Regions from separate parts of the Streptomyces sp. NPDC097107 genome, predicted to be linked through region 1. Evidence: predicted binding sites of a transcription regulator. Region 1 holds the regulator's gene; each other region holds the start of a gene.

Region 1 (3,272 bases):
CAGCCGGTCACGGCGCCGCAGAAACCGGTGCCGGCCTCCTCGACCACCAGGCCGGGGTCGGCCGGGACCTCCGGTACCGGCTGCGGCTTCTTCCACGGAGGGGTCAGGTCGGCGGAGTACTGGCGCATTCTGATGACGATACGAGGAGCGGCCGCGCCGTGATCAGCGCGACACGCCGAAGCGGGCGGCCAGCGCGTCCCGTTGGGCCCTGACGAACGCCGCGTCCACCACCGCACCGTGACCGGGGACGTACAGCGCGTCCTCGCCGCCCAGGTCGAGCAGCCGGTCCAGGGCGGCGGGCCAGTGCGACGGCACGGCGTCGGGGCCCGCCTGCGGCTCACCGGACTCCTCGACCAGGTCGCCGCAGAAGACGACCTCGGGGTCGCCCGGCACCAGCACCGCGAGGTCGTGGCCGGTGTGCCCCGGGCCCACGTCGGCGAGCAGCACCTGCCGGCCGCCGCCCAGGTCGAGCGTCCACTCGCCGCAGACCTCGTGGCGGACGCGGACGAGCGCGTCGGCCGCCTCCTTTGCCCGCCGCGGGTCCAGTCCTTCCGCCACCGCGTCCGAGCGCAGCGCCTCCCGTCCGTGTCCGCCCCGCGCGAACACCGCGTCCGCGCCCACCGCGCCGTAGACCTCCGCGCCCGCGAACGCGGCGGCGCCGAAGACGTGGTCGAAGTGCGGGTGGGTCAGCGCGAGATGTGTCACACGGTGACCGGCGAGATCCCGCGCCTGGGCGCGCACCCGGGCGCCCTCGCCGAGGCTGGACCCCGCGTCCACCACCAGGGCCGCGCCGGCGCCGACGACCAGCCCCGCGGTGCAGTCCCACACCGGCAGCCGGCGCCGCCCCACCCCGGCCGCCAGCCGCTCCCATCCCAGGTCTTCCCAAGTCACCGTCACGACGACGACGCTAGCGATGCGACACCTCCGTTCACGGCGGCGCGGCCCCGGCCTTGCCGGGGGCGTACCCCACGGCCGTACACTGGGCCGGGGAAGTCTGGCACTCGCACGCTGTGAGTGCCAGGGACGGACCGTGAGACAGACGAAGACAGGCAAAACGCCGGGCGGACGACTTCGGGAGGTGTGCGCGAGTGCTCAGTGAACGCAGGCTCCAGGTGCTGCGCGCCATCGTCCAGGACTACGTCGGCACCGAGGAACCGGTCGGTTCCAAGGCCCTCACGGAGCGGCACAACCTCGGCGTCTCCCCGGCCACCGTGCGCAATGACATGGCGGCCCTGGAGGACGAGGGGTTCATCGCCCAGCCGCACACCAGCGCCGGGCGCATCCCGACCGACAAGGGCTACCGGCTCTTCGTCGACAAGCTGGCCGGCGTCAAGCCGATGACCCCGCCCGAGCGGCGCGCCATCCAGAGCTTCCTGGAGGGCGCCGTCGACCTCGACGACGTGGTGGCCCGCACGGTGCGGCTGCTCGCGCAGCTGACCCGGCAGGTCGCCGTCGTGCAGTATCCGTCGCTGACCCGCTCGACCGTGCGGCACGTGGAGTTGCTCTCCCTGGCGCCCGCGCGGCTGATGCTCGTGCTGATCACGGACACCGGCCGGGTCGAGCAGCGGATGGTCGACTGCCCGGCGCCGTTCGGCGAGGCGTCCCTCGCGGACCTGCGCGCGCGGCTCAACAGCCGGGTCGCCGGGCGCCGTTTCTCGGACGTGCCGAGCCTGGTGGAGGATCTGGCGGAGGCCTTCGGGTCCGAGGATCGCGGTACGGTCTCCACCGTGCTCTCCACTCTCCTGGAGACGCTGGTCGAGGAGAACGAGGAGCGGTTGATGATCGGCGGCACCGCCAATCTGACCCGCTTCGGGCACGACTTCCCCTTGGTGATCCGACCCGTCCTCGAGGCGCTGGAGGAGCAGGTCGTGCTCCTCAAGCTGCTCGGCGAGGCGAAGGATCCGGGCGTGACCGTCCGTATCGGTCATGAGAACGCCCACGAAGGACTCAACTCCACGTCCGTCGTGTCGGTGGGCTACGGTTCGGGCGGCGAGGCGGTTGCCAAGCTCGGCGTGGTCGGACCGACCCGCATGGACTACCCGGGAACGATGGGAGCGGTACGCGCAGTGGCACGGTACGTCGGACAGATCCTGGCGGAGTCGTAGGTGGCCACGGACTACTACGCCGTACTCGGCGTGCGCCGCGACGCTTCCCAGGACGAGATCAAGAAGGCGTTCCGGAGGCTCGCCCGCGAGCTGCACCCGGACGTCAACCCCGATCCGAAGACCCAGGAGCGGTTCAAGGAGATCAACGCCGCCTACGAGGTGCTGTCGGACCCGCAGAAGAAGCAGGTCTACGACCTCGGCGGCGACCCCCTCTCGCAGGCCGCCGGCGGTGGCGCGGGCGGCTTCGGCGCGGGTGGCTTCGGGAACTTCTCGGACATCATGGACGCGTTCTTCGGTACGGCGTCGCAGCGCGGGCCGCGCTCGCGCACCCGCCGGGGCCAGGACGCGATGATCCGCATCGAGGTCGAGCTGGACGAGGCGGCCTTCGGTACGACCAAGGACATCCAGGTCGACACCGCGGTCGTCTGCAACACCTGCAACGGCGAGGGCGCGGCCCCCGGCACGTCGGCCCAGACGTGTGACATGTGCCGCGGCCGCGGCGAGGTCTCGCAGGTCACCCGGTCCTTCCTGGGCCAGGTCATGACCTCGCGCCCCTGCCCGCAGTGCCAGGGCTTCGGCACCGTGGTCCCGACCCCGTGCCCCGAGTGCGCGGGCGACGGCCGGGTCCGCTCCCGGCGCACCCTGACCGTGAAGATCCCGGCCGGTGTCGACAACGGCACCCGGATCCAGCTCGCGGGCGAGGGCGAGGTCGGCCCCGGCGGCGGTCCCGCCGGTGACCTGTACGTCGAGATCCACGAGCTGCCCCACTCGACCTTCCAGCGGCGCGGCGACGACCTGCACTGCACGGTCACCCTCCCGATGACGGCGGCGGCCCTCGGCACGAAGGTGCCGCTGGAGACGCTCGACGGCATGGAGGAGGTCGACATCCGCCCGGGCACCCAGTCCGGCCAGTCGATCCCGCTGCACGGCCGCGGCGTCACCCACCTGCGCGGCGGCGGCCGGGGCGACCTCATCGTCCACGTCGAGGTCCTGACCCCGAGCAAGCTCGACCCCGAGCAGGAGCGCCTGCTGCGCGAGCTGGCCGCGCTGCGTGGCGAGGAGCGCCCGACGGGGCAGTTCCAGCCCGGGCAGCAAGGGCTCTTCTCGCGGCTGAAGGACGCCTTCAACGGGCGCTGACGTGGTGGTCCCGAGGGTCGTGCCTGCTTG
Region 2 (3,272 bases), on a different contig from region 1:
TGTCCACCGCGTACAAGGCCGGCCACGACGTCGTACGCCCGCAGAAGCCGGACACCATCGCCAAGTCCCTGGCGATCGGCAACCCGGCCGACGGCCCCTACGTCCTCGACATCGCGCGCCGCACCGGCGGCGCCGTGGAGGACGTGACCGACGAGCAGGTCGTGGACGCGATCAAGCTGCTGGCCCGCACGGAGGGCATCTTCGCGGAGACGGCGGGCGGCGTGACGGTCGGCGTCACGAAGAAGCTGATCGAGGACGGCGTCCTGGACCCGTCCCTCACCACCGTCGTCCTCAACACCGGCGACGGCCTGAAGACCCTCGACGCGGTGGCCGGCACCGGCCTCACCGCCACCATCCGCCCGAACCTGGACTCCTTCCGAGAGGCTGGCCTCGCATGAGCGTGACCGTTCGCATCCCGACCATCCTGCGCACCTACACCGGCGGCAAGGCCGAGGTCGCCGCCGACGGCGCGAACCTCGGTGAGGTCATCGCCGACCTGGAGAAGAACCACACCGGTATCGCCGCCCGTGTCCTGGACGACCAGGGGAAGCTGCGTCGCTTCGTCAACGTCTACGTCAACGACGACGACGTCCGCTTCGAGCAGGGCCTGGAGACCGCGACCCCGGAGGGCGCCGGCGTCTCCATCATCCCGGCGGTCGCCGGCGGCTGACCCGCCCCTCGATTACCTCCGGTAATTGCGGTAACGCTCCGTTCATCGAATTGCCCCCTCCGTGAGAGAAGCGGAGGGGGCAATTCCATGTGGTTGAGCGCGGTAGAGTTGGGGAACGCGCTCCCGATCGGAAGATCGGGAACCCGGAATCCCTGCCGCCCGTCCGACCAGATGTAGCCAAAGTGTGGGCGTGTTTCGCGGCTTTTGTTCCTTTTGTGTGCCCCGACTTGACCCGAATTCAGGCGAATTCTTGCCACATTCCGGACCGGGTGCGTCCAGATTTCTCGTCCGATTGACCTGTTGCAGACGGCAGTTGGACAGATACATTCAGCCGCGGTCGACGCGTTCCGGCGCACGCCCCCGGTCGTGGGGGGTGAGGTCTGACCCGGGTCCGCGAAGTGCGGATCTGTGCAAGGGCCAGTAATAGGGGAGTTAGGCATGGCTCAGGGCACCGTCAAGTGGTTCAACGCGGAGAAGGGGTACGGCTTCATCGCGGTCGACGGTGGTGCGGATGTTTTCGTCCACTACAGCGCGATTCAGATGGACGGCTACCGCACCCTCGAAGAAGGCCAGCGGGTCGAGTTCGAGATCTCGCAGGGTCAGAAGGGCCCGCAGGCCGACATGGTTCGCCTCAGCGCCTGAGACGCGCGACCACGGCAAGTCAGCGGTCTTCTCCGAAGGGCCCGCACCCCATGGGGTGCGGGCCCTTCGGTCTGCCCGGAACCCGCGCCGATCCCCGAGAGGCGCTTGCACTCGGAGGGGTCGAGTGCTAATCATTGGCGTTAGCACTCTGAAGGTGAGAGTGACAACGAAGGACCGGGTCGGTGAGGCCCGCAGGCCGGGTGGGGAAGGAACCACGAGGCAGGCGAGCCGTCCGTCGCGGGCGCGGGCGCGGTCCGAAGGAATCACCCCCAGTCCTGGAGGGACCACTTCACATGGCCAAGATCATCGCGTTCGACGAGGAGGCACGGCGCGGCCTCGAGCGCGGCATGAACCAGCTCGCGGACGCCGTCAAGGTGACGCTCGGCCCCAAGGGCCGCAACGTCGTCCTCGAGAAGAAGTGGGGCGCCCCCACGATCACCAACGATGGTGTCTCCATCGCCAAGGAGATCGAGCTCGAGGACCCGTACGAGAAGATCGGCGCCGAGCTGGTCAAGGAAGTCGCCAAGAAGACGGACGACGTCGCCGGTGACGGTACGACCACCGCGACCGTTCTCGCCCAGGCCCTGGTCAAGGAAGGCCTGCGCAACGTCGCCGCCGGTGCCAACCCGATGGCCCTGAAGCGCGGTATCGAGAAGGCCGTCGAGGCCGTCTCCGCCGCCCTGCTCGAGCAGGCGAAGGACGTCGAGACCAAGGAGCAGATCGCCTCCACGGCCTCCATCTCCGCCGCCGACACCCAGATCGGCGAGCTCATCGCCGAGGCCATGGACAAGGTCGGCAAGGAAGGCGTCATCACCGTCGAGGAGTCCCAGACCTTCGGTCTGGAGCTGGAGCTCACCGAGGGTATGCGCTTCGACAAGGGCTACATCTCGGCGTACTTCGCCACCGACATGGAGCGTATGGAGGCGTCGCTCGACGACCCGTACATCCTGATCGCCAACTCCAAGATCGGCAACGTCAAGGACCTGCTGCCGCTCCTGGAGAAGGTCATGCAGTCGGGCAAGCCGCTGCTGATCATCGCCGAGGACGTCGAGGGCGAGGCCCTGTCGACCCTGGTCGTCAACAAGATCCGCGGCACCTTCAAGTCCGTCGCCGTCAAGGCCCCGGGCTTCGGCGACCGCCGCAAGGCGATGCTCCAGGACATCGGCATCCTCACCGGCGGCGAGGTGATCTCCGAGGAGGTCGGCCTCAAGCTGGAGAACGCCACGCTCGACCTCCTGGGCAGCGCGCGCAAGGTCGTCATCACCAAGGACGAGACCACGATCGTGGACGGCGCCGGCTCGGCCGACCAGGTCCAGGGCCGGGTCAACCAGATCCGCGCCGAGATCGAGAACAGCGACTCGGACTACGACCGCGAGAAGCTCCAGGAGCGCCTGGCGAAGCTGGCCGGCGGCGTGGCCGTCATCAAGGCCGGTGCCGCCACCGAGGTCGAGCTCAAGGAGCGCAAGCACCGCATCGAGGACGCCGTTCGCAACGCGAAGGCGGCCGTCGAGGAGGGCATCGTCGCCGGTGGTGGCGTGGCCCTGCTCCAGGCCTCCCAGGTCTTCGAGAAGCTGGAGCTGACGGGTGACGAGGCGACCGGCGCCAACGCCGTGAAGCTCGCCCTGGAGGCCCCGCTGAAGCAGATCGCCGTCAACGGTGGTCTCGAGGGCGGCGTCGTCGTGGAGAAGGTCCGCAACCTGACCGTCGGCCACGGCCTGAACGCCGCGACCGGTGAGTACGTCGACATGATCGCCGAAGGCATCATCGACCCGGCGAAGGTGACGCGCTCTGCCCTGCAGAACGCCGCCTCCATCGCCGCGCTGTTCCTCACCACCGAGGCCGTCATCGCCGACAAGCCGGAGAAGGCCGCCGCGGGCGGCGCCCCGGGCGGCATGCCGGGCGGTGACATGGACTTCTGATCGGCCTCTGGTTGATCAACCGTCCTTCACGTACCGAGGGC
Region 3 (3,272 bases), on a different contig from region 1:
CGTAGCCCTCCAGGCCGGCGTTCTCGGCGATCCAGCGCAGCGGCTCGACGGCGGCCTTGCGGACGACCGCGACACCGGTGGCCTCGTCGCCGGTCTTGCCGAGGTTGCCCTCGAGGACCTTGACGGCGTGGACCAGCGCGGAGCCACCACCGGAGACGATGCCCTCCTCGACCGCGGCGCGGGTCGCGGAGATGGCGTCCTCCAGACGGTGCTTGCGCTCCTTCAGCTCCACCTCGGTGGCGGCGCCGACCTTGATCACGCACACGCCGCCGGCCAGCTTCGCGAGGCGCTCCTGGAGCTTCTCGCGGTCCCAGTCGGAGTCCGTGTTCTCGATCTCGGCCTTGATCTGGGCGATGCGGCCCTGGACCTCGTCACGCTTGCCGGCACCGTCGACGATCGTGGTGTCGTCCTTGGTGACGGTGATGCGACGGGCGGTGCCGAGCACCTCCAGGCCGACCTGGTCGAGCTTGAGGCCGACCTCCTCGGAGATGACCGTGGCGCCGGTGAGGACGGCCATGTCCTGCAGCATCGCCTTGCGGCGGTCGCCGAAGCCGGGGGCCTTGACGGCCACCGCGTTGAACGTGCCGCGGATCTTGTTCACGACGAGGGTGGAGAGCGCCTCGCCCTCCAGGTCCTCGGCGATGATCAGCAGCGGCTTCGAGGCGTTGGCCTGGATGACCTTCTCCAGCAGCGGCAGCATGTCCGCGATGGAGGAGATCTTGCCCTGGTTGATGAGGATGTACGGGTCCTCGAGGACGGCCTCCATGCGCTCCTGGTCCGTCACGAAGTACGGCGACAGGTAGCCCTTGTCGAAGGCCATGCCCTCGGTGAAGTCCAGCTCCAGACCGAAGGTGTTGGACTCCTCGACGGTGATGACACCGTCCTTGCCGACCTTGTCCATCGCCTCGGCGATCAGCTCGCCGACCTGCTGGTCCTGGGCGGACAGCGCGGCCACGGCGGCGATGTCGGACTTCTCGTCGATCGGGCGGGCGGTGGCGAGGAGGTCCTCGGACACGGCGGCGACGGCCGCGTCGATGCCCTTCTTCAGCAGCGCCGGGGAGGCGCCGGCGGCGACGTTCTTCAGGCCCTCGCGGACCAGCGCCTGGGCCAGCACGGTGGCGGTGGTGGTGCCGTCACCCGCGATGTCGTTGGTCTTGGTCGCCACCTCCTTCACCAGCTGGGCGCCGAGGTTCTCGTACGGGTCATCGATCTCGACCTCGCGGGCGATCGTGACACCGTCGTTGGTGATGGTCGGGGCGCCGAACTTCTTGTCGATGACGACGTTGCGGCCCTTGGGGCCGATCGTCACCTTCACCGTGTCGGCGAGCTTGTTGACGCCGCGCTCGAGGGCGCGACGGGCGTCCTCGTCGAACTTCAGGATCTTCGCCATGGGAGCGTGAGCCCTCTTCCGGAAATCTTGGGGTTATACGGCACTGCGCCCCCGACACCCGGCTTTTTATGGACGCGGGAGCCAGGGGCGCAGCTGGGAAGCAAGGTGCTTCGGTGAACTACTTCTCGACGATCGCGAGCACGTCGCGGGCCGAGAGGACGAGGTACTCCTCGCCGTTGTACTTCACCTCGGTGCCGCCGTACTTGCTGTAGAGCACGACGTCGCCGACGCTGACGTCGAGCGGAAGACGGTTGCCGTCCTCGAAGCGGCCCGGGCCGACGGCCAGGACGACGCCCTCCTGGGGCTTCTCCTTGGCCGTGTCCGGAATGACCAGGCCTGAAGCCGTGGTCTGCTCGGCGTCGAGCGGCTGGACCACAATGCGGTCCTCGAGCGGCTTGATGGCAACCTTGGAGCTGGTGGTCGTCACGATCCGACCTCCCCCTTCGGAGATCTCACGGGGTTAACTGTCTGAGGTGGCGACCAGGTGGATCCGTCGTCGCGGGTGCCGGACCTGCCCGTCGCGTAGTTGGCACTCTCCAGTGGGGAGTGCCAGGTCTGAGACTATGACCGCGATTAGCACTCGGTCAAGCGGAGTGCCAATGCCGACGGCGCGTCGGGGTATTTCGGCGGGAAGCGGGGGGCCCGGAGGCCGCCGCCCCGGCATCAAGAAGTCAGCGCAGGACCTCGGCGCAGGACCTCGGCGCAGGACCTCGGCGCGTGACCTCGGCGCGTGACCTCGGCGCGTGACCTCGGCGCAGGACGTCAGAGGTAGTCGCTCAGGCGTCCCACCCTGAGCCCCTGCTCCTCGATCGTCTCCAGCAAACGTTCCGTGCGGGTGCTCAGGCCCAGGCCCGTCGGGTGGTCCGGGTCGACGGACACGATGTCGCCGGGGTGGAGGCGGTGTTCGCCGCGGGTGTAGGCCAGGTCGCCGCCGGCGTCCAGGGCCGCCCGCCACAGGACGACCGCCGCGACACCGCAGTCGGCGGCGGCGCGCAGGGTCGTGGTGTCGTACGTGCCGTAGGGCGGGCGGAAGAGGTGAGGACGGACGCCGAAACGGGACCTGAGCTTGGTCTGCTGACCGCAGATCTCGGCGCGCTGGCCGACGTAGGGCAGGCCGCGCAGGGAGCGGTGGTCCAGGGTGTGGTTCTGCAGGCTCGCGCCGACCGAGCGGAGCCGGGCGAAGTGGCCGTACGCGGGGCCGGCGACGGTGTCGGTGAGGAACAGGGTGACGGGGAGCCGCCGTTCGCGGACCAGGTCGGCGAAGCGCGGGTCCCGCTCGGCACTGTCGTCGAAGGTGAGGAAGACGACCCGGTCCGTGGTGCGGACGTGGTCCACGACGGGCGGCAGGTTCTGCCCCCGGTCGCCGCCCTGAGCGGGCTCACCGGCCGCCGGCTGCTGCGCGGGGCCGGCGAACTGGGCGCAGCCGGTGAGCAGTACGGCTGCCAGGGCGGCCCCGGCCGGCCGGAACCGCCCGCGCCTCACAGGTAGTCCTCCAGCCGGGCCACGGCGTATCCCTCGGCGGTGACCTTGTCGAGGAACTCGCGGGCCATGTCGCGCATGGTGCCGCCCCAGTCGTCCGCGCCCCGGAAGTGGGTGAGGACGATGTCGCCGGGGTGGATCTCCCGGTCCCACTCGCGGTAGTCCCAGTGGTCGGCGAAGACCTCCTCGTTCCAGATCGGGGCGTACTCGATCCCGCAGGCCTTGGCGGCGCGCAGGGTGTCGCGGTTGTAGTTGCCGTAGGGCGGGCGGAAGAGGGTGGGGCGCTCGCCGTAGCGCTCCTCGATCACGTCCTGCATGCCGCAGATCTCGCGCTTCTGCTCGGCGTAGGAGAGGCCGGGCAGGTAAGGGTGGTGGAGGGTGTGGTTGTTGAGGGTGACGCCTC

What was found. Region 1 encodes HrcA, which represses chaperone genes, less so after heat shock. Its sites were predicted from a motif close to TTNGCACTCNGNNNNNCNGAGTGCNAA; they were not measured.
Region 2: groL (chaperonin GroEL) is a predicted target of HrcA. The motif match lies at 1,417-1,443, and genes of this name have one in related genera.
Region 3: groES (co-chaperone GroES) is a predicted target of HrcA. The motif match lies at 1,964-1,990, and genes of this name have one in related genera.

Annotation. Positions count from the first base shown of each region.
Region 1 is NZ_JBIWEF010000013.1:177,222-180,493, forward strand. It holds gene ACIQ1J_RS28635 (DUF3097 domain-containing protein) at 1-128, opposite strand, end outside; gene ACIQ1J_RS28640 (MBL fold metallo-hydrolase) at 163-897, opposite strand; gene hrcA (heat-inducible transcriptional repressor HrcA) at 1,089-2,105, shown strand; gene dnaJ (molecular chaperone DnaJ) at 2,106-3,242, shown strand.
Region 2 is NZ_JBIWEF010000004.1:161,573-164,844, forward strand. It holds gene thrC (threonine synthase) at 1-398, shown strand, start outside; gene ACIQ1J_RS10905 (MoaD/ThiS family protein) at 395-670, shown strand; gene ACIQ1J_RS10910 (cold-shock protein) at 1,109-1,312, shown strand; gene groL (chaperonin GroEL) at 1,606-3,231, shown strand.
Region 3 is NZ_JBIWEF010000011.1:182,319-185,590, forward strand. It holds gene groL (chaperonin GroEL) at 1-1,390, opposite strand, end outside; gene groES (co-chaperone GroES) at 1,509-1,817, opposite strand; gene ACIQ1J_RS26010 (polysaccharide deacetylase family protein) at 2,153-2,872, opposite strand; gene ACIQ1J_RS26015 (polysaccharide deacetylase family protein) at 2,869-3,272, opposite strand, start outside.